DNA from 2 places in the Rhodococcus sp. MT28 genome. Region 2 is predicted to be linked to the other one. Evidence: riboswitches for the same ligand, from Rfam matches in the RefSeq annotation. Region 2 holds a riboswitch; the other holds the start of a gene.
The links. Region 2 has a riboswitch for cyclic di-AMP ahead of AC1Q6C_RS27555 (C40 family peptidase). Riboswitches for the same ligand answer to the same signal wherever they lie in the genome.

Region 1: linked by a shared signal. The riboswitch ahead of AC1Q6C_RS02895 (transglycosylase family protein) and the one ahead of AC1Q6C_RS27555 (C40 family peptidase) in region 2 are both predicted to bind cyclic di-AMP.

Annotation. Positions count from the first base shown of each region.
Region 1 is NZ_JBXAFD010000001.1:599,709-614,465, reverse strand. It holds gene AC1Q6C_RS02925 (LLM class flavin-dependent oxidoreductase) at 1-72, opposite strand, end outside; gene AC1Q6C_RS02920 (hypothetical protein) at 288-599, shown strand; gene AC1Q6C_RS02915 (TetR/AcrR family transcriptional regulator) at 654-1,304, shown strand; gene AC1Q6C_RS02910 (hypothetical protein) at 1,729-1,854, opposite strand; gene AC1Q6C_RS02905 (helicase-associated domain-containing protein) at 1,942-4,266, opposite strand; gene AC1Q6C_RS02900 (hypothetical protein) at 4,327-4,515, shown strand; gene AC1Q6C_RS02895 (transglycosylase family protein) at 4,599-5,162, opposite strand; cyclic di-AMP (ydaO/yuaA leader) riboswitch at 5,171-5,380, opposite strand; gene AC1Q6C_RS02890 (YncE family protein) at 5,776-7,173, shown strand; gene AC1Q6C_RS02885 (YccF domain-containing protein) at 7,267-7,656, opposite strand; gene AC1Q6C_RS02880 (hypothetical protein) at 7,690-7,917, opposite strand; gene AC1Q6C_RS02875 (cold-shock protein) at 8,133-8,546, shown strand; gene AC1Q6C_RS02870 (DUF2771 domain-containing protein) at 8,635-9,102, opposite strand; gene AC1Q6C_RS02865 (MFS transporter) at 9,129-10,823, opposite strand; gene AC1Q6C_RS02860 (glutaminyl-peptide cyclotransferase) at 10,893-11,723, opposite strand; gene AC1Q6C_RS02855 (DUF3027 domain-containing protein) at 11,762-12,583, shown strand; gene AC1Q6C_RS02850 (sacsin N-terminal ATP-binding-like domain-containing protein) at 12,652-14,757, shown strand, end outside.
Region 2 is NZ_JBXAFD010000009.1:84,015-98,771, reverse strand. It holds gene AC1Q6C_RS27615 (class II 3-deoxy-7-phosphoheptulonate synthase) at 1-149, opposite strand, end outside; gene AC1Q6C_RS27610 (polyadenylate-specific 3'-exoribonuclease AS) at 240-731, opposite strand; gene AC1Q6C_RS27605 (lysophospholipid acyltransferase family protein) at 798-1,604, opposite strand; gene AC1Q6C_RS27600 (ROK family protein) at 1,699-2,739, opposite strand; gene AC1Q6C_RS27595 (hypothetical protein) at 2,864-3,259, opposite strand; gene AC1Q6C_RS27590 (ArsA family ATPase) at 3,256-4,506, opposite strand; gene AC1Q6C_RS27585 (SRPBCC family protein) at 4,507-4,944, opposite strand; gene AC1Q6C_RS27580 (SRPBCC family protein) at 5,008-5,394, opposite strand; gene AC1Q6C_RS27575 (AMP-dependent synthetase/ligase) at 5,554-7,365, shown strand; gene AC1Q6C_RS27570 (glycosyltransferase family 4 protein) at 7,462-8,589, opposite strand; gene AC1Q6C_RS27565 (peptidase MA family metallohydrolase) at 8,668-10,026, opposite strand; gene AC1Q6C_RS27560 (C40 family peptidase) at 10,101-11,153, opposite strand; gene AC1Q6C_RS27555 (C40 family peptidase) at 11,478-12,035, opposite strand; cyclic di-AMP (ydaO/yuaA leader) riboswitch at 12,050-12,228, opposite strand; gene AC1Q6C_RS27550 (DEDD exonuclease domain-containing protein) at 12,750-14,510, shown strand; gene AC1Q6C_RS27545 (Lrp/AsnC family transcriptional regulator) at 14,589-14,757, shown strand, end outside.

The DNA of each region.
Region 1 (14,757 bases), on a different contig from region 2:
GGCGGGATCGGCGTCGAGCGGATGGTACGGGGCGAGGAAGGCTCCGAAGCGGATGGACGATGCGGACCACACGATGACAACTCCTGTCGACAGGGGAGTGATTTGGATCACTCGCTCTGATCGAGATGTCTAACATGGATCAACTGATCCAATAAGTTGAGCCTCCCGCACAGTGGGAGATTTGTAATCACCTGTAGTTCAACGTTATCTGGTGCAATGACGTCGGATATCGTTGTTGCGAGTCGATCGACTGAACCAAGTACTTTCCGAAGGAGTATTGAAGAGGTATGCAACTGGACGTCACAATTACCCCCGACTCCTCGACCGTCGAACTGAACAGTGTCGACGACTTCACCAGTCTCTCGGTCGTCGTTGGCGGCGACGATCGATCCGAGACTCTGAGTCGGGTACTGGAACCGTGGGGGGAACTCGAGGGGGATCACGTCTGGCTCGACATCGGCCACTTGGAGCAAGCCGTCGCTGCCCGGATCGGAAACACCGAGTGGAGACAGAAGTTCTCCGCGATGGTGGTCTACGCACGCGCCCACGGCTGGGTGGATCGCGACAACAGGGTGCGAGCACACCGTGAATCACTCTGACTCCGCGTTCGCCACGGTTGAGACGTTTGTCGAGCCCGTGCGAAGCTCGTTCGTATGACCGACTCCCGGCAGAACCGTCAAGGCGACGCGACGCGTCTGCGTTTGCTCAAAACTGCTGAAAGGCTTTTCGCGACAGAGGGATTGGATGCAGTTTCGCTGCGCTCGGTCAACGCCGCGGCCGGTCTCGGGCCGTCATCGGTCCACTACCATTTCGGAACCAAGGACGATCTGGTCGCAGCGGTGCTGTTGGACATGGGAACGTCGGTGCGAGATCAGATCAGCGCGAACGTCGACGCCCTCTCCGCCGACAAGACGCCGCCGACGGTGGAGGCGCTGGTACGGGCCGTCACTGCGCCCTACAAGGCATTGCTCCTTCGCCATCGCACGCGGGGAATCCGATGGATCAGAATCGTCACGCAGATCTCGCAGCCGCAGATGTCACGACCGGGCCATCCAGCCCTCGAGGCGACCGAGCTGCACCTGCGTGAACATCTTCTCGACCAGGTCCGTCGTACTTTTCCTGCTACCGATCCCGAACGGCTCGAGACTCGCTGGGCGATTGCCTTGATGGGCTTCCTCCAGGCGTTGAGCCGGGCGGACGATTGGAGCGGAAGTGGCAAGCCGCTCGCGCCGGAGCGGCTTGCCGACTTCTACGAGGACCAGGTCGTCTTTCTGGTGGGTGGTGTGCGGCAGTTATTGGGGTGAGCGCCTAATCGATGCGTCTCCTATTTCTGCGCGACCACTGACTTCCGCATTTCCATTACATGAGTAATAGCTTCGGAAATTCCGGACCGGTAACCGATATTCTTTTCGGAATCACCCGGAGTGGAATCAAGCTCCGATTCGAGTCTCGTTTGAATGCGGTCCAGGGTATGGATTGTTCTTTTCACGATGGTTGATTCTCTTTCTGCGGTAAATCCGATAGAAGTATTCCGGATTGCCGAGCGTGTTCGTCGAGGACGCAGAGTGAAGCGAGGGTCATGCCCGCTGCGTACCCGCGCGAGCGTGCGTCAGTTCCTCGATTACGTGACTTGAACAGGTTGAACGTTTCGTGCAGGTGCACGAGGGTGTCGGTGGAGGCAGGCATTGGTCAGCTTCGCAATCAGCTCGTCTTCTCTGGACTTTGCTGTCAGCTCCGCTTCCGCTTACGGATGAACTCGGAAGACTCCGCAGTTTTCGCCCGCTTCTCCGCGCGGCGTTCCTTGATCGACTGGGCGGGTTTCTTCATGTTCTTACCCGGCGCCTTGTCAGCCATTGTCGCTCCTCATTTTTCGAAGTGGCAATCACAAACTGACCTCGACCATACTTCATTTACAGAAAAAAGCCAGTTGCTTCTTTTTTGCTACTTTTTTCCGGAGTCGACGGGGCTGACGGAAGTAATTCGGTGCAACGTGAAACGGCGAACCGCGCCGCTCGCGGGGTCGAAGGCGTCCAGCTGTCCGCCGCCCACGCTGACGGGGTCGACGATGCGATGCGTCGCGACCCCCTGGGCGTCGACGTAGCCGATGTTGACGCTCGAATTGTCTCGGGCCGCCGTGGCCAGCAAGGCGATGGTGGCGGCGTTGTTCTCCCGTGAACCGTCCGTTCGCACTCCGCCGCGGCCGGGGGCGGAAGCACGGTCTCCGGCCCGCATCGTGCGGACCAACGACGCCAGCTGATCCGCCGACGGGCTCGCCGGCATCCTCGACGCCGGTCGGCTGCGACGGTTGGGTACACGTGCCCCACGTGGGCGGAGATCGACCAACGTGCCCGAGGAGTCCTCACCTGCCGGCGCGAATCCGGCGGCTCGCAGCTCGGTCAGGACTTCGCGGAGAGGGGCCTGCGAAATCGCGACGGTGGGAGCCAAGGCGCGCAGTGCCAACGGCTCGGCCACTGCGGATGCGAGGACCTCCGCCAGCAGTGACGCGTCCTCACATCGAATGAACGACGCCGCCACTCCGGCACGCAGTCGTCCGTGTCGACGGGCGACATCGTCGATCAAATACGAAAGTGATTGGGGGACAGGAGTCTTCGATTTCGAAGCGAACATCGCATGCAGTTCGGTGGCCGTCAGACCGGCGTCGAGCGCACGACGCACGCTGTCCTCGCTGATGCGGTACATGGACGCCGATCCGGCCGACTCGATGTCTGCGACCAGGCTCACCTGCTCGAGCAGGTCCGGTACCAGCGGGCCGGGCGCAACCAGAGTCAGATCCGCCTGGACCAGGATGTAGTCGATGGGCTCGGGTAGCGCGGACTGCATTTCGGCTTCGGCGTCCCCGCCGTGCAGCAAGGCTCGTCCAGGTGACGACAACGCGCCGCGGGCCACCAGCCCGAGAGCAGCGGCCTCGTCCAGAGTCCGCTCGATCGCGAACGTCCGCAGGCGCCCGCTCCATCGCGGGCGTCGCCACGCCAGCAGCCGACTTACCTCGACGGTCGACGCGGTCTGGCCGCTGTCGAGTTCGGAGAGCAGCCCCAGAATGGCCTGACGATCTCGCGGAGCCGCCGGAGCGCGGCCCTCCTCGGACAACGCCGCGATCGGCTTGTCGGTGGAATCGCGCAGCCCGATCATCCACGGGACTCGAGGTACGTCGACCCAGGCGGACGCCAGGACCTCCCACCGTCGCGCTGTGGATGCGTTCAGCCAGCCGTCGACCGCAAGCGTGGGCGTCCAGTATTCGTCCGCGTTGTCCGAGACCGGCGCCGGATCTGGTGTTCCACTGGCGATGAGTCCGGCTGCCGAGAGCAACTCGACAAGTAGGCTCACGCGCGCTTCGTCGAGATCGGCCGTCTTGGCCACGCGTCGTAGTTCTCGAACACCGAGCCCACCGGCTCGCAGTGCGGGGGCCGGCGCTGCGCCCAGAACAGCGATCACGTTCTCGCATTGGCGTACCAACTCGAGCGCCTCGCCGGCTGCTGCGGCGTTCACGTCCGCCGGCTTGAGTTTGTCGCCCCCGATGACGGGTGCGGTCAGCGTCGTCGGATCGAAAACCGGCTCGCCGCGGATGACCTGACGAACCGTCGCCGGAAGCTCGACGGTCTGCTCGTCGAGCCACCGCAGCAGGCCGGCCGCCAGCAGTCGTTGAACCGGGCGCTCAGGCGGCGTTCCGGGGGCAGCGTCGCGGGTGCGACCGATCGGGCTGGAGTTGGCGAGTGTCTCGAGGAGATCCCGCTCGCGGGTGTCCAGAGCGTTGAGCGCAGCCGAGATCTCGGTCTCGGTCATCGCCTCGGCAGGTTCGAGGGCGCGCCCCACACGCCACGGAATCATCCCGATGACTGCCGGGACGACGCTGATGGGATCGACACCCCAGATGAGGGCGGACGCGCGCATCTTCGACAGAGACTTGTCGACGGCCTTCTTGGTGACCTTGCCCTTGCCGGTCAGCGCTCGTTCGGCGATCGCACTGTTGAGCTCCGCCCGCGTCATCGGAGTTTCCTCGGCGCCAGCCAGTGCCAACAATTCGAGAAGACCGAAATCGAGGGTGTCGAGTTCGTCCGCGGCTCGGCTGACCGACGCGCGTTGCTGTGCCCGACCGCTGAGAACCACCATCGTGCTCGGCGGCGGTACGGCCAGATCGGGGCGCAGACGCAACAACTCCGTCAACTCGGCGTCACTGCGCGCCGAGAGCCAATCGGTCAGACTTTCGGCTGCGGAACTGCCCGCCGGGGTGCCACGTGTTTCGGTCATCAGGTATCAGATTAGAGACCTGGTCTGTACGGCGTAACGGCGTCCTGTCAAAATGACTTCGTGGCCAACAATTCGAAGCAACACTATGTAGATCCAGGATGGCCGGAAACTGCAGACGGAGATCACGCAGTGACCGAATTGTCATCGACCCGCGCAGGTGGACTTTCACCCTTCGGCGAGGACACCACCTTTCCGGTTCCGGTGGAGTCACTTCCTTACGTACACCCGCACACCGTCATCAACCGATAACAACTCGACACGAAGAAGGCCCGCACCGAATCGGTGCGGGCCTTCTTGATGTTCGAGCGTCCGAGCGGACAGTCTTGCCGGTGTTACTTGAGGAACGACTTCGCGGTGTCGGCGACTGCGAGGATCTGCGGGTCGACCGGGATGCCGTTGGCCTCGGCGAATGCGATTGCCTGATCGATGGCGTCGGCGACCGGGTGTGCAACGGTCTGTGCGACCTGCTGCGCCGGAGCCGGAGCTGCCTGAGGAGCCGTCGTGGCCGGAGCGGAACGCTCGGTGGCGCCGCTGCTCAGCCCGAGGCTGGAGGAGCAGGACGGCCATGCGCCCCAACCCTGGTTTGCGAGAACACGCTCGGCAACAACGATCTGCTGCTCGCGAGTGGCCTGGTTTGCGGTGGCTGCGTACTGTCCGCCGCCGTGTGCGTTCCACGTGCTGGGGGAGAACTGCAGTCCGCCCTGGTAACCGTTGCCTGTGTTGATGGCCCAGTTTCCGCCGGCCTCACACTGGGCGAGACGATCCCAGTCGGAGTCGGGGGCAGCGTTTGCGGTTCCGGTGGCTGCAATTCCTGCTACGCCCATGATGGCGCCGGTGACGGCGACCTTGGCGACAGTGCGGCCGGTGGTGGTGGGCTTGCGATGGCGTCCGCTCATGATGGTCGAAATCCTCTCCACACGCGCCTGCGAGGTCAGCTGTCGGGTTCGGGCTGAGAGGTCGCCCGGCCTCGCCTTTCCTGGCTGGAAAGGGTCTGGCTTCACCCCAAGATTCGGTCTTGCGATCGAACCGGTGTCCACTGGAGAACTTTTCTGTTCTCACAGAGGACTTTGGGTCCCCCGTCCTCGTCCCTGGAATGCTCTGTCGGAAGTCCGGTACCCGCGGGACAAGGCTTGGCGCGGCGGGCCGGAGGTGGCCGAGTTTCCCGGCCGAAAACGACGGTAACGGCTCGAGTCGCTCGTGTCACCATTTGATAACGCGGCGTGGCGAAAGACGTACAACGCGTCACACAAAGCGCAGGAGACTCTTCCCAGGTAGGTGGGGGTGCCCGAGTGAATGTCCGGTTGTGTCCGTTCCGTTATCCATCCGTAATGTGAGCAAGGTCACACGTTATGCGGAAATAGAATTTCGGGCGATTGAGAGGTGCGTCGATCCGGACCCAAGGTTGTGGCCCGTGTCTCAACATCGACTTTGGAACTTAGGTTAGGTTTGCCTGACTTGCCTCGCTTGGGCAGGTTTCGCAGAGTCTTCCAAAGAAGTAGGGCACCCCTCATGAAACTGCAATACCGTCGGCGTGCGGTCACCGCGTCACTCGCCGTTGCCGCTGCTGCTGTCGGCCTGGCCGTCACTGCTCCCGCTGCACACGCCTCACCCGAGGATCCGACACACGGTGTTGTCGGAAGCTATTCCGCAACCCAGCCCGGCGACATCGTCGTCGACGCGGCAACCCACCGCGGATACATCACGCAGTACGGCGGACCGACCAGCTCGTTGTCCGTCGTCGACACGAACACCGGCAAGTCCGTCGGCGCCATCGACGGCGTCGTCGGTTACCCGTCGGCACTTGCCGTCGACTCGGGCCTCGGACGCGCATACGTGTCCTCCTCCTACGGCGGCGCGATCTCGATTGTCGACACGAAGACCGGGAAGGTCGAAAAGACGGTCACGCTGAGCGAGAAGAACCCCGACGGCTCGCGTCCGCAGATCAACGATGTCGTCGTCGATCCCACAACACACCGCGCGTACTTCTCGGACTACAAGTCCGGCAACATCCGAGTCGTCGACCCCAACGCCGCCGACGCCGTGTCGAGCATTCTGGTCCACAAGTCGGCAACGCCGACCAAGCTCGCCTTCGACAGTGTCCGCGGCTTCCTCTACATCGCGGACACCAACTTCTTCGACGAGAATTACGGCCGCACGCTGTGGCAGGCGGACGTACGCAAGGGCGGAGCACTCAAGTCGATCGTGCGTGCCGACAACCTCTACCCGGTCGACGTCGATGTCGACACGAACACCGGCAACATCTACATGACCGACACCCGGGCAACCAACCTGTGGGCGATCACCCCGGCCGGCGCGGTTCTGTCGAAGACCACGCTGTCTCCGACCGCGATTCCCAACGGCGTGGTCGTCGACGCTGCGGCAGGCATTGCATATGTCGCGGACGTCATGAACGGACACCTGTGGTCGGTCGATCTGACGACCCGCGCCACCACCGCTCTGACCGATACCAAGGTTCCGGCACTGGAGAAGGTCAAAAACCTCGCGCTCGACACCTCGACCGGCGCCATCGCGTCGACGACCAACGGGGGCAAGGTGACAGTCGTTGCTGCGTACCCGCTACCCGCCACCGTCGAATTGCCTGCCGCTCAGGTAGGTAAGGCGTATTCGCAGAAGCTCACTGCCGCCGATGCGCGCGCAACGTTTGCACTCACCAGTGGCACTCTGCCCGGCGGACTGTCCCTCGCACAGGACGGCACCATCTCGGGTACCCCCACCGCTGTCGGCAGCGTCACCGTCGAGATCACTGCGAAGAGCGTGCTTTCGCGTGCTTCGAGCGTGACCATCGTGGTCTCCGAGGGGCCGGTCGGCCCCGTCGATCCGGGCAACCCGGGAACTGGTACCGGTTCGCTCGGTAACCTCCCCGGACTCGGTAGCCTCGGGCGCTGATCCGACCTGATACGAGAGAACCCGACCACAGCAACTGCTGTGGTCGGGTTCTTCGGTCTGCGAGGCCGCTTTTCGCGTAACGCGATCGACGACTTATGCGTAATTCACCCGGTTCACGTCGACGATCTCCTTGCCGAGCGGCATCAGCGAGATCGGAATCATCTTCAGGTTCGCGACCGCGAGCGGAATTCCGATGATCGTGATCGCCATCGCGACGGCGGTGACGATGTGTCCGATCGCCAACCAGATACCGGCGATGATCACCCAGATGACATTGCCGATCATCGAACCGACACCAGCGGTCGGCTTGTCGACGACGGTCTTACCGAACGGCCACAGTGCGTAGATGCCGATGCGGAATGCCGCGATTCCGAAGGGAATCGTGATGATGAGGATGCAGCAGATGATGCCTGCGGCGAAGTAACCCAACGCCAGCCAGAAGCCGCCGAAGACCAGCCAGATCACGTTCAGGAGGATTCTCATGGTCAGTGACCTTTCGGTTGGAGGCGGGAGTGATCAGCGCACGCGTCGACCGGATCTGAGCGTGTAGACGATGGCCAGAAGGAAGCCGATCGGGCACGCGAGTGCTACCAGGTACAACGCCAGGCCGGGTGGGGTGTCGCTGAAGATATGGACTGCGAAGATGGCCACGATCGCCAGGAATCCGACGATGAACAGTGCCATCGCCGTACGGAACAGACCGTTTCCGGTGCCGGAAGTGCGCGGGTTCGGTTGAGGGTCCACACCTACGAGGATAGTGCCTGTAAACCTGGGTGCCGACCCGGGTTCGTCACAGGTAGACTGTTAACAGACTGCGCGCCCCGCTGAAGCAAGTGTGGGGCGCGTTCTTTTGCATTCTTCCACCGGAAGCGATGCGAGCAAGGCCATGAGGCTCTTCCGAGAGCCTCCCGAGCACATTGGGGCAGACGCCCCAGTCGAGTGATGAGCAGGTGAACGCGGTGCCGACCGGCAAGGTGAAGTGGTACGACGTCGAAAAGGGTTTCGGCTTTCTGTCGCAGGAAGAGGGCGAGGACGTCTACGTCCGTGCTTCCGCTCTCCCCGAGGGCGTCGAAGGCTTGAAGGCCGGCCAGCGCGTCGAGTTCGGAATGGCTGCGGGCCGCCGCGGTCCGCAGGCACTGAGCCTGAAGGTACTCGAGCCGGCGCCGTCGTTGCGCGGCGCGACGGCGACGCGTCGTGAGCCCGTCGAGCGTAAGCACACCCCTGATCAGTTGCACGGCATGGTCGAGGACATGATCACGTTGCTCGAGGCGAAGGTCCAGCCGGATCTGCGCAACGGCAAGTACCCGGACCGCAAGACCGCTCAGCGGATCTCCGAGGTCGTCCGGGCCGTCGCTCGCGAGCTCGACACCTGATCGCTCGATACGAGCTGCCGTACACGGCTTCGAAACAAAATGCCCTGCACACCAATCGGTGTGCAGGGCATTTTCGACGTTCCGGGGATCAAGCGGTCTTGATCGACCAGATCAGCAGTCCCTGTTCGCTTCCTTCACCGACGGCGAGGTGGATTTCGACGCCGACCAGTTGCTTGACGGGATCGCTCGAAGACTCGACCGTCACTGCCAGGGCCTCGCCGGGCTCGAAGACTCGGGGCTCACCGGTCTGGTTGCCGTCGGCATCCTCGTAGACGGCGAGCAGTGCCCACTGCGCATCCGAGACGTCCGTCGACAACGACAGCTGCAGCGGGTAGCCCGCTGGAACGTCGAGTGCGTAGATGTCGCCCACCTGGGCGCACTGGGACAGGTCGATGGTGCAGAAACCGGCAGGGTTCGTTTCGATCGTCTTGCCGTGTGCGTATGCAGTGATGACCGGTAGCTTTTCGGGGTCGTCGTTGATGTTCTTGATGATCACGAAAAGAACGGAGACGTAAGCAACCAGTGCCACCACCATCAGGACACTGATCGCTGCCACGATCTTCTTTGTTCTCGAGCGCATCATCACTGCGGAGTACTTCCTTGTCCTCGGTTGGATTTACCGGTGTAAATCACTTCGGTCACTTCTTGTTCGGCCAGATCGGGTCGCTTCCCGCCGAGGCCGGGCAGGAGGCTGCTTCCTCGGTAGCTCAGGAAGGTCTGCAGAAGCCCGATCGTCAGGAACACCGATACAACAGTGAACCCGATCCAGTATTCGGTCGGAAGCAGAACCCCCAATGCGCCGCCGAGTACCCAGCTCAGCTGCAGAACCGTCTCGGATCTACCGAATCCGGACGCGATCGATTCCTCGGGCAGGTCGTGCTGGAGTGACGCGTCGAGTGAGACCTTGGCGAGCGCGCTGGCGGCCGATGCGATGAGCGTGGCAAGCGCGGCCGTCATGAGGTTGTCCGTCAGCGCTGCGATCACCGCGATGATCCACACCGACGCAGTACACCGGAGCACGATCAAGGCAGGCCGGCCGAGCTTGAGGCGCGCACCCGTGGCATTTCCGGCGAAGTTACCCAGACCGGCTGCTGCGCCGACCAGGCCGAGCATCATGGCCTGCTGGAGCGGCTCGTGATCGGTGCGTGATTTGGCGACGAACGCGATGTAGAGCGTCAGGAAGCCGGTGAGCACGCGAATGGTGCCGTTGCCCCAGAGTCCGATGATCACGGCGCGTCCGAGAGGCTGACGGACCTTGGCAGGTTTGGCGTCCGGCTGCGGTGGGGCGCTGCCGGCGTGATGCGCTTCGTCCGGGTGGTAGGTGATGGTCGCGGGAACCTCACCCTCGGTGACCTCGACCCACGACGGGATTCGCATGCTCAGATATGCGCCGAACACGGTGACGGCGACCGCGAACCACAAGGCGCCGGTGGAACCGAAAGCGAGCGCGAGCGCACCTGCGACAGCTCCGGCCCCGATCGTTCCACCGATCAGCCCGAAGACCGTCAGACGCGAATTCACGCGCACCAGGTCTATTTCCGGTGGTAGGACGCGTGGTGTCACTGCGCTCTTGAGCACCGAGAACGATTTACTGAGCACCATCATGCCGAGCGCGGCCGGATAGAGGATCCAACTGTCGAAGTTGAAGACCAGGATCACCGCGAGGAGCGTCCGGATTCCGAACGACGACGCGAGTGCGATGCGGCGTCCGCGCTGCAACCGGTCGAGCATGGGGCCGATGAGCGGTGCGATGACCGCGAACGGTGCGATCGTGATCAGGAGATAGAGCGCGACCTTGGTCTTGTCCTCGCCCGTCGCCGCCGAGAAGAACAGGGTGTTGGCCAGAGCGACGGAGATCGCCGCGTCGGTCGCGTTGTTCGTCATCACCGCGTAGGTGAGAGCGGTCAGACCGGACTTGTCCGCGCCGTCGGCCTTCGCCGCGCGCTGGAAGGTCGCGATGCCCTTGTTCGTCAGTTCGCGGCTGCGCATCGCTGCGACGCGAGTGACGGTGAGCTTGCGAGGCATCGGTGGAGCCTTGGGAGCGTCCGCCCCCGGCGTCTTCGAACCGGCCGCGGATTCGGAGTCTCCCCGCGATTCGGGAATCGGATGCAGCGGTGGCAAAGGCGTGCGACGGGCAGCGGGACGGGCCGAAGGTGGGTAATTGTCCGGGCGGGCCGCGGGTGGGTAATTGTCGTAACCGGGGTGCACCTGTTGCCCCTCCGGCTCGTCGTGGATTCGCCGAGTTTCGGGGTCGTAGGGTTCGCGCGGTCCGGTCACCACTCAATTCTGTCCTAGTGTCGGCGCGGCTACCACGCACACCCCTGCGAGTCCTGTGTCATGTCGGACTCAGTTAACAAAACGGACTTCGAACATCTGCGGCCAATACTTGCCGGTGAGCAGGAATCGATCGGTACCGGGAATCTGCGCGATGCCGTTGAGAACGTCGACGGTGCTGGTCGATCCATCCGTGACGAGTTCTTCGCGTAGCGCCGATGCGTCGTACACGTTCGTGACGCTGCCGTCCGACGGGTCGATTCGGACGACGGTGTCCGTGGTCCAGACATTGGCGTAGACGGAGCCGTCTTCGGCGCATTCCAATTCGTTCAGCTTGCCGACGGACTCCGAAGATCTGGTGACGTCGACGGTCGAGATCGACGCGAAGGTTTCGGGATCGCGAAAGGTCAACGTGGCCGAACCGTCGCTCGAGACCAGCCGATCCCCGAGCGAACAGATTCCCCATCCCTCGGTGTCGAGTGGGAACCGCCCTCGTTCGGTCAAGGTGTCCTTGTCACGGGCGATGGCAACGCCGTCTTTCCAGGTGAGTTGCCACAGTGTGTCTCCGGCAACCGTGATGCCCTCACCGAACAACGGCGGGTCGAGATCGGCACGCGCAACTTCCGGTCCCGAAGCGGGGGACTGCTCGTCGGAGATCTCGCTCGAGCGCACCCAGGACTGCCCGACGCGTCCGGTGCTTTCGTACAACCGGTTTCCGTCGATCTCGAGGCCCTGCGTGAACGCGTCGGGATCGTGCGCGGACACTCGAACGATCTCGACGGAGCCGGTTTCGGACGTGAGGTTGTCGGGAGCGCCGGGGGAATCGGAGCACCCCGCCAAGGCCGAGGCGATCACGGCGACCACTGCAAAAGTGCGCACGGAATTGGCGTGTGACCTACTCATCTGCCCAGCATGGCAGCCCAGTGCGTTGCGGACTTGCGGTGGTGCGGCAAACTGGAGGAGTGAGTGTTGCTACTTCTCCAGAGCGTGCAGTGCCGCGCCCAGTACTGGCCGATGCGGTCGAGCTTGCCCGAAAGGCAGTCGTCGACCTGCATGAAGGCGGTGTGGGGGCATACCTCGGCGTGACGTCGGAGGACGAATTTGCCGCCACCCATCGATTTGCAGCAGACATTCCGGGATACCGCGGTTGGCAGTGGGCGGTTGTCGTCGCTGCCGGACCGGAGGACACCCACGCCACGATCAGTGAGTTGGCGCTGTTGCCGGGTCCCGACGCGTTGGTTGCGCCGGAATGGCTGCCATGGGATCAGCGGATTCGTCCCGGCGATCTGTCCGTCGGTGACCTACTCGCCCCGCCGGCCGAGGATCCTCGCCTCGTTCCCGGCTACGTCGCCACCGGTGACCCGGAAGTCGACGAGGTAGCTCTCGAAATCGGGCTCGGCCGCAAACAGGTCATGAGCCGCGAGGGCCGACTCGATGCCGCGCAGCGTTGGTTCGACGGTGACTTCGGCCCGGAGTCGGAGATGGCGAAGGCCGCGCCGTCGACGTGTGGACTGTGTGGATTCTTCCTTCCACTCGCCGGTTCGCTGCACGCAGCGTTCGGTGTGTGCGGAAACGAACTCTCCGCAGACGGCCGTGTGGTCAGCGTGTCCTACGGTTGTGGCGCGCACTCGGACACCAGCCTGCCGCTCGGTGCGGGCTCGCCGCAGTTCGACGCATTCGACGACGGGGCCGTCGAGCTGATTGCGGTGCCCGCTCGCCCGTCGAGCGCTGTTGCAGTTGAGGATTCGGTATCCACCGAGTAGAAGATCCGTTCGGTACGGACGCACTCCGCGAGGCGACGCTGCGCGCGTGGTCGGAATCTCCGACGCGATTGCGTGAAGACGCGGCTGCGGAATCCGACCTCGCAAAGGCCGGGTACCGCGACCGTCTGCTCACCGAACTGGCGCAGAACGCTGCCGATGCAGCTGCACGCGAGGGCGTCCAGGGCTCTTTGTGGGTGGATGTGGACGGTCGGACGCTGACGGTGGCGAACACGGGCCGTCCACTGGACGAATCCGGTGTACATGCGCTGACCGCGCTGCGCGCGTCGAACAAGGTCGACGCCGACGAAGGTGTGACGGGACGGTTCGGCGTCGGATTCTCGGCAGTTCTCTCGGTCAGTGACGAGGTGGAACTGCGCTCGTCGACGGGATCGATTCGATTCTCTGCCTCGCACACTCTGCGCGAGATCGAGTCTCGCGAACTCCCGGTGCCGGAAACCGGTGTCCCCGTACTTCGTTTGGTGTGGCCGTCTGGCGAATTGCCGAGCGATGGTGCTGATTCGGAAGTGGTGCTGACGCTTCGGCCGGACGTCGATGCCGCAGCGCTGCTTTCGCAGATGGCACGTGAGGCTGTCGACCTGCTCCTCGAACTCCCAGCTCTCGGATCAATTCGTCTGGGTGAGAAGACTTTTCGGCGATCGGAACGGGTGCTGGATTCCGGCCTCGTCGAGATCGCGATCGGTGATCGCACGTGGTGGCAGTACACCGCGCCGAACGCACGATGGTTGGTGCCCGTCCGCGACGGAGTCGTCGAGCCGGTCGCAGACGACGTCCTGCGGGCGCCGACGCGATCCGACGAGGAACTGTCGATCCCCGCGATCATCATTGCCGACATTGCAATGCAACCCGATCGGCGACGCCTCATGCCCGCTGCACCGATCGCTCCGCTTGCCGAGGGGTACGCGAAGTTCCTTGCTGCACTACCTCCTCGGCAGCGAACGGCACTCGTCCCGATCCCTGCCTTTGCCCGCAGCGAAACCGATTCGCTTCTGCGCGAAGCGCTTCTGAAGGAGCTGCAGGAAAACGAGTGGCTTCCGGTGGTCGGTGAACCCGACCGCGCGCCGCAGCGAGCATCCGTGGTGCCCGGGCTCGGTGATGACCTTGCCGAGTTGCTCACCGACATCATCGGCGGCCTGGTTGTCCCCGAGCTCTCCGGCCCCAAGCACGAGCGAGCACTCGCGGCAGTGTCGACGCACCGCATCGGGCTCGCGCGCATCGCGGAACTGCTCAGCGGTTCGGAACGTGAACCGAAGTGGTGGAATCGCCTCTATTCGGCTCTCGAGCCCTTGGTGATCGACACTCTTGCGGTGGAAGAGCTTGGAACACTGCCGGTTCCGCTCTCCGACGGACGGACGGTGACCGGGCCGCGGACCGTCGTCGTCGGCGTCGAACTGGGCGAAGACGCGCCGTCGGTGCAGTGGACGAGGTTGGTTCATCCCGTCGCGGTTCACCCGTTGCTCTCTCGATTGGGAGCGCAGACCGCGAGTGCCACCGACCTGCTGTCCGATCCGGCGCTGCGCGCATTGATCGAAGATGCTGCGGACCAAGATGATTCGGTAGCGACGGAGTTGGCGCAAGTGGTGCTCGGATTGGCGGCCCACGTGGCGCCAGGGGCGCTGCCGTCGTGGATCGGTGAAGTGCTGCTTCCTGATTCGGAAGGCGAATTGCGGTCCGCCGACCAACTTCTGCTTCCGGGAGCTCCCCTTGCAAGCGTCCTGGTCGAGGATTCTCCCTTCGGCATCGTCGACGCTGATTTTGTTCAGCGGGTGGGGGAGCAGGCGCTACGGGTAGTCGGTGTCGGGTGGGGTTTCACGGTGGTCCGTGAGGAATTGCCTTCCGGCCCCGATCACGATCTCGACGCCGAAGACGCATGGTGGGACACCCTCGACGAGGACCCCGAATACATCGAAGCCGTGCGCGATCTCGACCTCGTGGACGAAGACCGCTGGCCGCAGGCGTTGTCGCTGCTGGTCGAGTCGCCGGCGACGCGGGCGCTGCTCACCGACCGTCGTGGATACACGGCGTGGTGGTTGCGTTCGAATGCCGAACTCGGCGGTGAGGTGCTGGGCTTGCTGCGCGCTCCGGGCGATCGCACCTTCGAGGGATTGCTCGATGCTGCCGAACACCCCGACGCCGGATTCTTCTCCGGATTGCTG
Region 2 (14,757 bases):
GTCCGCATGGCGGCCGCCTGGTCAGCGGGCCACGAGGGCTGCTGAGCAGCGGGCTTCGCGAGCGCCTCGTCGAGCTGCTTACGCAGTCCGGCAGGCAGCGGCGGGAGTTCGGGCAAGCGGTCGATCGGCACGTCGACAGTCCAGTTCACCTCTACAGGATATTCGCTCGCTCGTCGGCGCGTCACACAGGCTCTCGATCGCAGCCCAATCGGAACACTTCCCGCGCACCGAAACCTGGGTCAGCGAAGTGACCGTGCAGCCGAAATGGCGTCGAACTTCACGAGGTTGTGCCTGGCGTCGGCAAGTGCGTCGTGTGCGTCGGCGGGCGCCGACGGGAGGGCAGGACTGCCGTTGTCTTCCCAGAACTGTCGGAGTTCGCGGGTGTACCGCGGCATCGACTGCGGTAGTTCCGTCATGTCGCCCCACAACTGGCACAGCGCGACGTGGTCGTAGGCGGCGACCCACGCCCAGAGCTCCGGAACCACCATCGGCCGCGGAACGAAGAATTTCAGAAGATCGTCGCGGATCTTCTCGCGTGATTTCCACAGCGGCGACGAAGGCTGCGGCAACTTCGGCAGCACGTTCTTGCGCACCCAACTACCGGCACGGGCGGGATCGAACTCCGTCGAAACCGCGTAGTACTCTCGGCCGTCCTCACAGACAACGCCGATGGACACGAGATCGATGGTTCGACCGTCTTCGATGAATTCACAGTCGTAGAAGTAGCGCACGTCCGAAAACTATGCCGCACGCGCAGGCTCTGGAGCCAATGCGCGTGCGGCCGGTGTGGGAAATCTCTAGCTGGCTTGTGCGTCCGGGAGCGAATCCTTGTCGGACTTCGCGGATTCCTTCGACTCGGCCGAGGCCACGAGATCGACAACCGACTCGCCGCCTTCCGCCGGAACGTCGACGGCAGCTTCGGGTTTCGTGGGCGCCTGGTTCTTGAGGCTTGCCGCGTAGATGTCCACGTACTCCTGGCCGGAGAGTTTCATCAACTTGTACATCACCTCGTCGGTCACAGCGCGCTCGACGAAGCGGTTTCCGCCCATGCCTTCGAAGCGGGAGAAATCGATGGGTTCGCCGACGATCACGGTGACCTTGGCGGGACGCCACATCCGTGAGCCGATCGGATTCATCTTGTCGGTGCCGACCATCGCTACCGGGATCACCTTGACGCCCGATTCAAGTGCGAGGCGCGCCATTCCGGTCTTGCCCTTGTAGAGGCGACCGTCAGGCGAGCGCGTCCCCTCGGGGTAGATACCCAGCAGGCTGCCCGAACCGAGGACCTTGAGACCGGCGTTGAGTGCATCCTGCGCCGCGTCTGCACCGGTTCGGTCGATAGGGACCTGACCGACCGCCGTGAAGAACCACTTCTGGAAAGCGCCCTTCAGACCGGAACCGGTGAAGTACTCACTCTTGGCAAGGAACGTGATGCGGCGGTTGACGCGAAGCGGAAGGTAGAACGAGTCCAGAACCGCCTGGTGATTGCTGGCCAGAATGGCCGCCCCGTCAGTCGGAATGTTCTCGTGACCCTTGACCGTCGGACGCCCGAGCAGCCAGAGAATCGGCCCCAGCAACACATACTTGAAGAGCCAATACCACACGGCGTCCCTCCCATTCACAGCTGAATTTCGCTGAGTACGACCTTACTGCCGACCGGTAACCCCCGCTACACACGCCCCTGCAGGATCGACCCGATCACAGTCCGGCAGACGTGGTTCCAGCGCCGTCGACCCCACCGAGATCCTGAGGCACTACCGATCGGGCCAAAGCGGCGGCGCCGACCATGCCCGCAGCTTCGCCCAGCTGAGCGGAACGGATGCGGGCCAGTGGGCGGTGCTTCGCCCCGGTCAACAATGTCGCGTATTGCTCGCGGGCGTCGTCGAGAAACAGTGGGGCAGAACTCGCGACGCCGCCGGCGATCACGACCAGATCGGGATCGTAGACGTCACCGACCATGGCCAGACCCACGGCCAGCCAACGGGTGAACTCGGCGATCGTTGCCAGCGCGAGTGGGTCACCGTCCTGCGCGGCGTTGGCGATCCGGCGACCGGTGAGCGAACCAGGATCCACCGCTACCTCACGCGCCAGGACCGTCGACGCGGCCGGGTCGGCGGCAAGCAGTTCGATTGCCGTGTCGACGAGCGCCGTTCCGCTGCAATAGCGCTCCCAACACCCACGTTTGCCACACGCGCACTGACGCCCGCCCGGAACGACCTGGATGTGGCCCAGTTCGGGAGCGACGCCGTGACTCCCCCGGTACAGCTCACCGTTGATCAGCAGCGCTCCACCGATTCCGGTCCCGATCGCCACCATCACGACATTGCGGCCACCTGCGGCCGCGCCGAATCGGTGCTCCGCGAACGCCGCTGCATTGGCGTCGTGTTCGAGAACGACCGGCAAGCCGAGCCGCTTGCTCAAGTCACTTCCGACCGGCGCGTCCACCCATGGCAAGTGCGGAGCGAACCGAACCGAGCTTCGATCGGAGGTGATGAAGCCGGCGACCGCCAACCCCACGGCCGATACCTCGTGCCTGGTGACCAATTCGCGCACGACGCGATCGAGACCGTCTTCGAGTGCCCTGGCCGACTGCGGGGTCGGGGCTTGAATCATCTCGAGCACTTGTCCGTCGACGTCCACGATGGAGGCCCTGATACTCGTCCCGCCGACGTCGATGCCGACCGTCAAGATGTCGTCCATGGTGGAGTCGGAGACCGCTTTCAAGCGGCGCGCGCTCATCGCGACGATTCCCGCGCGAGCGGCGTCCGCTGGAGTGCGCACCCTGAATCGGTGCCTCGTGCGTCGGTGACCATTGTGTCGATTGTGCTCATCTCGGGCCGTTCGCTCTACCCGGGGTACTGAGTCAGTCCTTGACCGTCACGTTGATCGGGACAAATGCCGCCGTGCGAGTTCGCTCCGCACCTGGCGTCGTCGGACCGCCTTCGGGTCCACGATCGGGGCCTGACGGCCCCCCGAGAAACTCGTCGAGAATCTCACGAAGCAACGCAAGGAATGCTGCTGCTTGACCCGCGAGGAATGCCAACAGTTCGTGGTGCTCACCGCGAACCAGTGCGGCGAGGGCGCACACCGGGCACCAGCTGCAGCCGGTGAACACCGGCTGCGTGTCCGTGGACGCCGAGTCACTCGCAACGTCTGCCGTCGCTGCTGCGGCCTTCTGCAGCACCGGTTCCAGGCGCGTCAGAACGGTTTCCGCCAGCGCGCGAAACTCCGCGACGAGGCGCTCGTGCTCTTCGCTCATACCGGCCACACCGCGGGATCCGGGCTGAACCGGATGATCAGGTAACTGCCGTCCAACTCCGCCCCGTTCACGACACAACGACGCAGCACCGACGCCAAACGAACTCTGCGTCGTACGCCGTCTGCTCCCACCAGCACATCGTCCTCCACCCGGCCCAACGACAACGACGACGGATCCACGAGCGGAAGGTACATCCGCATCACGTACACCGAATCGACTCCGGTCCCGGACTCCAACGACACCACGATGTTGTCCGCGGTACCGACGGTGCCCGAATCCGTGCCCGCTCCACCCTCGAACGTGGCCGCGATCTCGCCCAGAGCGGCCAACCCTACCGGTTCGGCGCAAGCGCGTTCGACCGTTGTGACGGACATTCCATCGGTTGATCCACGCAGTTCGTCCACGACGAGTGCCTGAGCCGCCCGGATCGACGCGAGCCACTGCGCCGCCGGTGAATCGTCGACACCCTTCCCGGCGGACGAGTTGAACTGCGGGACAAGGTTGTTGACCACAATCCCGTCAACTCGCAACCCGGCCAGAGCCAGCCCGGACAACGTCCGACGAGTCGCCGCGACCGACACGCCGTCGGCCGACGTCACCACACGCACGCCGGTGTTCTCCCGATCCGAGAGGTGAACCGCGATCCGATCCACCGACGCGAGCACGCGTTCGACGACGGACACGAGCAGGAGCAGCCGCATGTCCGTACCTGTCACAGCGACCATCCGCCTGTGCCGCGGCCACAATCGCTCGAGATACTCCGACACCATCGACGGCGAGCCGAGTATCCGCAGCGCTTCGGCTGCGGCCGGACAGTCCACGATCACGACGTCGTAGTCGCCGCTGTCCGAGAGGTCGACGATCTCGGCGAGCCCGAGCATGTCTTGGATGCCCAGGGATCCCGTCAACTCTTCCGGTTCCAAGCCCTCGAACGACGAACCGTGTTCGTGATCTCCCGCTCCGAAAGTTCCTGCAGCGTCGATCAACCCCGACAATCCTCGGAACTTGTCCTCGAGGAGCGCTGACGTGTCGAGTTGCCGGACGTCGAGACGCTCGGTGAGAGATGTGGTCGTTCGCGGATTCGGCACGCCCAGGACGTCTGCAAGAGAACCTGCCTGATCGATCGACACGAGCAGCACTCTCGCCCCATCGGTCGCAGCCGACACAGCAGTCGCTGCGGCAAGCGTCGTCGTGCCTACTCCGCCTTTACCGACGAACAGTTGGACGCGCGATCGTTGCTCCGGCACTCAGCCCTCGACTCGCTTCTTCAGTTCCTTCAGAGCTGTGTCGGTGATGATCTTCTCGGCCTTGCGCTTGAACAGTCCGATCATCGGAATCGTCAGGTCGACCGTCAACTCGTAGGTGACCGACGTGGTGCCGTTCGGGCCGGGCTCGAGTGTGTACGAACCGAATTGGGACTTCTGAATCTCGCCCGAGATCAGCTCCCAACTCACCGCCATACCGTCCGGTGCCCACGAATACTGCAGTTCGTAGGTGTCCTTCACCATCCCCGCGTCGAGGACGAAACGTACTCGGTCCGCGCGGCCGCCCTGTCCCGGCGCCGTCACCTCGACGGACTTCGCCGCGGCCACCCACTCGGGGTACCGCTCGAAATCGGCGATGACGTCCATCACGGCGTCGGCAGGAGCGTCGATGCTGATCAACCCCTTGGTCTTCTCGGCCATACGACTGCGCTACCTTCCTTCGTCAAAAGTCCAGAACCTGCACAACGTGCAGTGCTTCGATTATCAGTCCGGTGCTACTCCGGCGGCACGTCCCGCTTCGAGTTCGCGTTTGAGCTGGAACGACATGACCTTGCCATCGACCCGACGCTTGCGGTTCATCCCGGCGAGGTCGAGGGTCGCCAGATCGGACGGCGATACGCCGACCGGCTCACAGTGCAGGAAGTAGTGCGCGATCGTCCCGTCCATGGCCGGTTCGAGCCACACCTCCATGGTGCCGACCAGCTGACCGGACACTCCCCAACGGAATCCTGCGGGACCGCGATCTTCCCGGACTTCGAGCTCGAGATCACTGAACCAGCGACGCCACTGCGCGCGCGAGGACAACAGTTCGGCGACCCGCTCGGGCGGGGCGGCGATGAAAGTCTGGTCTGCGACCTGAATGCTGCTCACCGAAGTAGCTTCACATATCGCGTCCGCGAAGCGTCGAGGGGTGTCGCAACACTACATACCGGACAGACTGTAAGCCTGGCCACAACTGCGTCGGACATGCGACTACAGTAGGAGACGAAAACCCTACTCGTCAGTATTTCGCAGTGTCGGAGGTATTTCGTGCCTGAGTTCAGCGCACCCCAGACGTTCACCATTCCCGAGGATGCCTCCGCGGTCGACTCGGTCTTCGCCTTCGCGAAGACGAAGCCGGCGGCGGTTGTCTACAAGCGCAAAGTCGGAAATGCATGGGTCGATGTCACTGCAGGCGATTTCGCCGCTCAGGTGACTGCCGTCGCCAAGGGCCTCATCGCGATCGGCGTCAAGCAGGGCGACCGCGTCGGCCTCATGTCGGCGACGCGTTTCGAATGGCCGCTCGTCGACTACGCCATCTGGGCAGCCGGTGGCGTGACGGTTCCGATCTACGAAACCTCCGCAGCCGAGCAGGTTCGTTGGATTCTCGAGGACTCCGAAGCAATCGACCTCATCGTCGAGAACGACACTCACGCCGCGACCGTGAAGGACGTCGCTGCAGCCGCACCCGCGCTGCGCACGGTCTACCAGATCGATGCCGCGGCGGGCGGTAAGGGTGTCGTCGAGGAATTGACCGCACTGGGCGCCGACATCTCCGACGAGGACGTCCACGCCCGCGTCGCGGCACTGAAGGCATCCGATCCCGCGACCCTGATCTACACGTCGGGCACCACGGGCCGACCCAAGGGCTGCCAGCTGACGCACTCCAACCTGATTGCCGAGTCGAAGGGCATCCTCGACTCCAACCTCGGCACGCTGCTCAAGACTCCTGGCGTCCGCACGCTGATGTTCTTGCCGCTCGCGCACGTTCTCGCTCGCGCAGTCAGCATCGCGTCGTTCGACGCCGGTGCAGCGCTGGGGCACACGAGTGACATCCCGAACCTCGTTCCGACGTTCGGCGAGTTCAAGCCCGACTTCATCCTCTCGGTGCCGCGCGTGTTCGAGAAGGTCTACAACAGCGCACGCGCCAAGGCGCACGGCGACGGCAAGGGAAAGATCTTCGACGCGGCCGCAGACACCGCCGTCGCGTGGAGCGAGGCGCAGGACAAGGGCGGCGCCGGCATCGTTCTCAAGGCCAAGCACGCTCTCTTCGACAAGCTCGTGTACTCGAAGCTGCGCGCAGCGCTCGGCGGGCAGTGCCAGCTGGCCATTTCCGGTGGTGCACCTCTGGGCGCTCGACTCGGCCACTTCTTCCGCGGTATCGGCGTCACGATTTACGAGGGCTACGGACTGACCGAAACCACCGCGGCCTTCGCCGTCAACACCATCGGCGCACAGAAGGTCGGTTCTGTCGGAAAGCCGTTGGCCGGCAACTCCGTTCGTATCGCAGAAGACGGCGAAATCCTCCTCTCGGGACCGGTGGTCTTCACCGGCTACTGGCGCAACGAGAAGGCCACCGCCGAGTCGATCGAGAACGGCTGGTTCCACACCGGCGACCTCGGCACCGTCGACAAGGACGGCTACATCACCATCACCGGCCGCAAGAAGGAAATCATCGTCACGGCAGGCGGCAAGAACGTCTCCCCCGCTCAGCTCGAAGATTCCCTTCGCGCGCACCCGCTGATCAGCCAGGCCATCGTGGTCGGCGACCAGAAGCCTTTCATCGGCGCCCTCATCACCATCGACGCAGAAGCTCTTCCCGCCTGGAACGAGCGCAACAACAAGGCCGCAGGAACCACAGCGGCCGACCTGGTTTCGGACGGCGAACTGGTCGGCGAAATCCAGGACGCCATCGACGAGGCCAACAAGCTCGTCTCACACGCCGAGGCGATCAAGAAGTTCCGCATTCTTCCGGTCGACTTCTCCGAGGACACAGGCGAACTCACGCCCACGATGAAGCTCAAGCGCAACGTCGTGCACGAGAGCTTTGCCGCCGACATCGAAAAGATCTACGCCAAGTAGTCTTTCGCCGATCAGTCCTCTGCCGACACGAACGTGCCGACACGAACGGCCCGCACCGAATTCGGTGCGGGCCGTTCGCGTTCGAGTCCCGGTTGCTCAGCCGAGGAGATTACGCAGTTTCGAAGCGAGCGTGTCCCACTTCCAGTCTTCGGCAACCCATGCCCGGCCGGCTGCTCCCATCGCGGCCGCGCGATCACGATCGGACAGCACCTCGATCACGGATTCGGCGACGTCGCGAACCGAGGTGCCGTCGACCACGAGCCCGGTCTTGTTCTGCTGCACCGTTTCCGGAGCGCCACCACTGCGCCCGGCGATGACCGGCACACCGGTAGCCGAGGCCTCGAGGTAGACGATTCCCAGTCCTTCGACGTCCAATCCGGCGCCTCGGGTACGGCACGGCATGGCGAACACGTCGGCGATCGTGTGGTGCGCCGCCAACTCTGCGGCGGGCACCGTGCCCGTGAAGACGACGTGATCGTCCATCCCGGTCTTACGCGCCAATTGGCGGAGATAGTCCTCGTACGGCCCACCTCCGACGATCACCAGTACCGCCCCGTCAATGCTCTTGCGTACGGTCGGCAGCGCCTTGATGAGCATGTCCTGCCCCTTGCGTGGCACGAGCCGCGACAGGCACAGGATCGTGGGCCGCTCACCCAGCCCGTATCGCTTACGCAGTTCCGCGCGAGCGACCGAGTCCGGGTGGAACACTGACGTGTCCACTCCGGAAGGAAGGTGCTCGAGCGCCGCTTGCGGGCCGAAGGCCGCCGAGAACCGCCCACGGGTGTATTTGCTGACGAACGTCACCGCATCGGTGTGGTCACCGATCACACGCAACGACTGCCGCGCACCGGGAATCATCGACCATCCGACCTCGTGGCCGTGAGTACTCGCGATCACTCGGCTCGCTCCGGCGCGTCGAACAACCGGTGCCAACAACGCCAACGGCGCTGCCGCACCGAACCAGACCGACTCGCAGTCGTGCTTCTTGACCAACTTCGCGGCTCGACGAGCGACAAAAGGCGACGGCAGCATCAGCGTCGTCGGGTGCCGAACGACCTCGAAAGGCTGTGCCGCATCGAACTTCTTGTGCGAGTCGCCCCGCCACCGCGGTGCGTACACCACCAACTTGTCCGGCGGCAGATGCCCGGCGAACGTGTGGAGATAGGACTGGATACCTCCGGGGCGAGGAGGAAAATCGTTGGTCACCAAGAGGGTCCGGCGCATCCGTCCACCGTAGGGCACTCGGTGCTTCAAACGTGCGAAGGGCACCTCGCCGCTGCAATCGACCCAGCCGCGAACTACTCAGCCCAGATGGCTGTTGGTCCAGTCGACCCATCCGGCTCGCAGTTCCTCGGTTCCGACGCCAACGACCGCTCGGATCCGCGAATCGAGGTCTTCGGCCGTCATCTTTCCGGAGGCGAGAGCGCGAAAGAGGTCGGTCAGCTTTGCTTCTCCGAATCGATCGGCGATATACGCGTTGATCGACCACGCCGATTCGTACGCCAGTGAACTCACGACCGGTACACCGCTGAACTGCGTGTCGTCCGGAAACTCGGTCGGAGTATCGCCGGAGCGTACCGCTGCCGCCAGAGTCGGCGCGATCTCACCCCAGGCCCGCGAGGATCCACGGTTTCCCGCGTATTCGGCAAACCCTTCCAATACCCACATCGGCGACCCGTCACGGGTTTTCGATCGGGCGGCTATGTGCATCAGTTCGTGGCGCAACACCGTTCGCCTGGTGATGTCGGTCAACCTCGAAGCCGCGGCAGGCGAGAAGACCACCCGCTGGCCACTCACGTCGGAAGACCCGTCCGCCGTCGCATCCGCGACCGACACTGCAGCAATCGAAGCGCCGTCGTGATGGGAGCCGACCAGTGCGGTGAATTCCTCAGCGGACCCCGCCACCATGAGCACCGCGCGCTCGGACCACCACGGCCCCCACAACTGCGTCGTGTTCTCGATGGCTGAGTCCACATCGGCAGCCAAAGCGTCGACGAACGCCTGCTGACCCGGGTGGCCGATCACCAGCGCGTTACCCGCAGAATTCTCGGCGACGGCAAGCGGGCCGAAGTCCCAGGGGCCGTTCCAGGATTCGCCCGCCGTTCGGGCGCCGTCCAGTCCGACGATCGACCCGTCCGCAAGAACCGACCACTGATCGCCGCGTTTCGCGAGCGTCATGGACACTGCCTTGCGCGTGGGCAATGCGTCGACGCCGTCGAGGGCGTACCGCAACAGAACTTGCGCATTCCATACTTCGACGTCTCCGCCCGGCGCACCGGTTCGCGGCGCCGGAGTCAGGCCGCCGCTGGGAATCTCGTATCCCCAGTCGGAGAATTCAAGCGCTCCCGCAGCAGTGGCTCGTCGAACTTCCGCCTCGAGCACACCGGGTGCGGCGGCACTGTCGACGAACTTCGCCAGCCCCGACGGATCGTCGGACATCTGAGCCGCGGCCCATGCATCGAGAAAGCTCTGGACTTGAGCGCTGCGTTCCGCGTCCTGTTCGGCGGCGGCATTTTCGTCGGAATCGGACCTGTTCGTCAGGAAGATCGTCAGGCCCAGAACGAGCACCACGGCTACACCGAGCGCCACGAGGGCCGGATACTCCCAACGGCGTGGTCGATCTGCGCCGACGTCGGGCGTCGTCATCGGTTCAGTCGGCACGGTGCCGAGTGTAGGAGAACTCGACTCGACGCTTCACGGCGGCTGGCCACACGCCGCTCGGGCGCAGCAAGCCGTCAGTAACGACGCGCAGTGGAGAACTCCATGCCTGCCATCGACTGGACCTTCACCGGTACGCCGAACGTCGACGCATGCAGAATGTTTCCGTCGCCGGCGTAGATGCCGACATGCGAGTTGTCGCTGTAGAACGTCACGACGTCGCCGGGCTGTAGTTGGTCCCTCGACACCGGTACACCGCCCTGCGCCTGCGCTTGGCTCGATCGCGGCAGAGTCTTTCCGATCTGCTTGTAGGCCCATACCACCAGACCTGAGCAGTCGAACTCGTTCGGGCCGGTCGCGCCCCAGACGTACGGGTCACCGATCCGCGTGAGGCCTGCCTGCAGAGCAGCAGCACCCGAGCCAGGGGTCAAGTTAGCCAGAATTTTGCTGAGATCGACGTCCGGCGGGAAAGGCGTACCGCTCAGTTGGTTACGTTCGTCGTCGGTGAGATTCTGGAAGGCTTTGGTCACGTCGGCGATCTGCGTCTGCAGTTCACTCTGCTTGCGCTGCAAATCGTCACTGAGCGCGCGGGCTTGATCGGCGGCGGTTCGCGCTTCTTCGGCCGATCGCTTCGACGCTTCCGAGGCGGCACGCGCATCGGCAGTGGCTTGGTTGAACTGAGAGACCTGTACTGCCGCGTCGTTGGAAATCACGTCGAGCGCAGACATCTGGTCGAGCAACTGCTGCGGCGAGTCGCTCACCATCAACGCAAAGAGGCGATTGGTTCGCGCACCCTGGTAATTCGCTGTGGCAATACGGTTTACCGCCGGAGCGAACTCGGCGACGCGCGCCGAAGCCGCGTCGAGAAGACCCTGATCGGCTGCCGATCGCACGTCCGCATCATTCGCGACTGCCAGCTTCGCGTCGAGGTCGATCTGCGCGTTGTGCAGCGCTTCGTTGGTCTGCTCGGAAACCCGGGAGAGTTCACCGAGCTTGTCGAGCGCCTCGGTGGGGTTGGTGATGACGGGGTCAGCACCGGCCTGCATCGAAGGCCCTGCAACGAGTCCGAACGCCAGCACTCCCACTGTCAATGCGGCCCGTACTCGACTGTTGTTTTTCGATGAAACCACGGAATGCAACTCTCCGTCTCGGTGAAGCGACGCCGACCGGGGCCGGTCGACGATCTGTTAGCTGGCTGTCAACTATCCACAGTACCTGTCTCGGCCGCGCAATGTCTCGATAAGGTTACGGAACGGCATACGTTTGTGTCTACTCGCCGGTAGGCGTGTCGGGGTGAAGTACCGGGCGAATTGTCGCGAAACGAAAATGTGGGCCCCGAATCGAAGATTCGAGGCCCACATTCGAAGATCCGGAGCTCCCCCGAGCTCCGCCGCATCACAGCGGCGGATCGTTCCGACTGCCTACCGGAGACAGCCGTCGAGCGTGTTCAGAAATCAGTAACGGCGAGCGCCGTCGTACGGCATCGAGGACACCGGAGCGAGCTTCACGGGCTGACCAGCGGTCGACGCGTGGATGACATTGCCGTTACCGGCGTAGATGCCCGAATGCGATCCGCCGTAGAAGGAGATCACGTCGCCGACCTGAAGATCGGACTGTGCGACGGCAACGCCGGCTGCAGCCTGGTCGTAGCTCGTGCGAGGCAGGTTGAGACCGGCCTGCTTGTATGCCCACTGAACGAGACCGGAGCAGTCGAATGCGTCCGGGCCGGCTGCGCCGTACACGTACGGGGAGCCCAGCTTGCTCTCTGCGGCGCGAACTGCCTGCTCACCAACACTGGAGATGGGAGCGGCCGGTGCAGCCGGTGCGATGTCGGTGATGCCCGGAATGACCGGCAACTGAGGAATAGAAACGCCCGGAACCTCGAACGTGCCGACGCCGGGGATGGTGATGGGGTCTGCCGAGGCAGGTGCAGCGGTTGCAGCGAATGCTCCGACTGCGAGCGCGCCGGCTACTGCCAACTGCGCAGAACGCTTGAAACTCTGTGACGCCACTTAAGGGGTGCTCCATTTCTTCCATTCATCCGCCGACCGAGTTAGCTGACGGGTTCGGGCTGGGAAGATCAGCCCTACCCGCGTGGTCTGCAGCGATCCTGCGTGCTGCACCCCAGGCGGGATTCACCCCAGTGGAAACTTGGGTTCCCGGTTCGGGTTCCTCGCGGAGATCCCGATTAGGCGGTTCCTGACGATGCCGGTCCTGTTTGGTCCGGCAAGACTTCGTTAGGTCTCAGGAAGGTTACGAAATGATCGCGACGATGTCGACCGCTTCGTGACAATCGCGCCCGATTCGCCGGAAATCGTGGTGCCGCGCCCGCGATACGCCCGGCGGGTCACGGGGAGATAACAACAGGTCGGTTCGGCGACCCACTCCAGGCCGTCAAACCCGCGCCCTCTACCCACTGCCAAGGCTCACCAAACCCGACAATCCGATCTTCCATGCAGTTCAACGATGATTACTTGAAACTAGAACCTGTTCCGGTCACGGACGCGGTTTCAGCCGTCGACAGACGCACCGAAGACCCCTCGACTCGCCCTACTCACAAGTAGGCGCGCGTCCACATTCGCGAGTTCCCACCGCAAGTGTGATCCTCGTCTCTCCTACTTTTGTCGGGCGTTCATCCACCGATTTCGCAATGGAAGTCCGTGCGGGTCGGATTCCGTGTCTGCACTCTCGAATTCGTGTCGGGGGGTACTTCTACTGTCTGCGGTGTGAGTCCCGCCTCGGCCCGAGAATTTCCGTCTCCGCCCCCGTTCTCCGACGGGGAGAAGTTCGACGTCGGGCGGCAACTGAGCTTCGACGAACTGGACACACCGCTGAGCGAGACAACATTTGTCGTCGTCGACCTCGAGACCACAGGGGGCAGCGCCGACCAGGACTCCATCACCGAGATCGGCGCCGTCAAGATCCGCGGCGGCGAGGTACTGGGCGAAATGGCAACACTCGTCGACCCCGGCCGGTCGATTCCGCCCTACATAGTCGAACTGACCGGAATCACCACGGCCATGCTGATCGGCGCACCTCCAATCGAACGTGTCCTGCCTGCATTTCTCGAGTTCGCCGAGGGCGCGGTGCTGGTGGCACACAACGCGCCGTTCGACATCGGTTTCCTCAAAGCAGCGGCGTCACGCAGCGCGCGCCCGTGGCCTGCGTTCCGTGTCCTGTGCACCGTCAAACTCGCCCGGCGCGTACTCACACGCGACGAAGCACCTTCGGTGAAGCTCTCCGCACTCGCCCATCTCTTCCAAGTGACCACCCAGCCGACGCACCGGGCTCTCGACGACGCGCGTGCGACCGTCGACGTCCTCCACGGACTGATCGACAGGGTCGGAAACCAGGGTGTCCACAGTTACAGCGAACTAGTCGACTACCTGCCCAACATTTCCTCGCATCAACGGGCCAAACGGTCCTTCGCCGCAAACCTGCCGCGAAGCCCCGGTGTCTACCTTTTCCGCGGTCCTTCCGACGAAGCCCTCTACATAGGAACTGCTACCGACCTTCGACGCCGCGTCCGCAACTACTTCACCGGTTCGGAGACCCGCGGCCGGATGAAGGAAATGGTCGCGCTGGCCACCCGCGTGGACCATGTCGAGTGCGCGCACGCTCTCGAAGCCGGGGTGCGTGAACTACGACTGCTGAGCGCGCATGCGCCGCCGTACAACCGTCGCTCCAAGTTTCCCAAGCGAGGTTGGTGGATCACCCTCACCGACGAGGCGTTTCCGAGACTGTCCGTGGTTCGCACGCCCACGGCCGATTCGATCGGCCCGTTCACCTCTCGCGCCGACGCAGTCGACGTCGCCGACACCGTCGCAGAGTTCAGTCGTCTGCGCACGTGTACCAAGCGTCTCGGACGCGGCGCCGTTCACGGCCCTGACTGCCCCGCTCGCGAACTGGGGGCGTGTCCAGCCTCCTGGACCCCGGAAATCAACGCAGAGGACTACGCGGCCGCCCCTGAGGCCGTGCGTGGATTCTTCCGAGGAACCAACGACACTCCCCTCCAACAGATGCAGGCCCGGATAGACGAGCTGTCCGCACACGCGTTGTTCGAGAATGCTGCGCGTCTGCGTGACCGAACGGTCGCAGTCGCCACCGCAGTGCGGCGCACTCAGCGACTCGCTGCAGTCGCGGCGATCGAACAACTCGTTCTCGCCCGCCCCACCGGAGACGGCGGCTGGGAGCTGTCGGTGATCCGGTCCGGGCGTCTCGCGTCCGCCGGGCTCGCCAGACGTGGGACTCACCCGATGCCCGTCGTCGACGCCATCACCGCGGCGGCCGAAACCGTCCTACCGGACGACGCCCCGTTCCGCGGCGCGTCACCCGAAGAACTGGGACTGATCGCAAGGTGGCTCTCGTCGGACGGTGTCCGAATCGTGTCGGCGACATCTGGATACGTCGAACCTGTGAGCGGCGCCGGCAAGTGGGAAGCCTGGTGCCGACTCGCCCGAGCCGGAACCGAATCCGAACATCGATGACGTAACGGCGGGGCGGCACCCCTAAGCTCGATCGAAACCACCGGGTCATCACAACCCGCAGGGAAATCGAGGAGAGAAATGATCAACGCCATCGTCATGATTCACGCCGAGTCCGCTCGGATCCCGGAAACCGCGCAGGCCGTCGCCGACCTGTCCGGAGTGACCGAGGTCTACTCGTGCGCAGGTGACGTCGATTTGATCGCCATCGTGAAAGTGCGTGACCACGCCCAGATCGCCGACGTGGTCA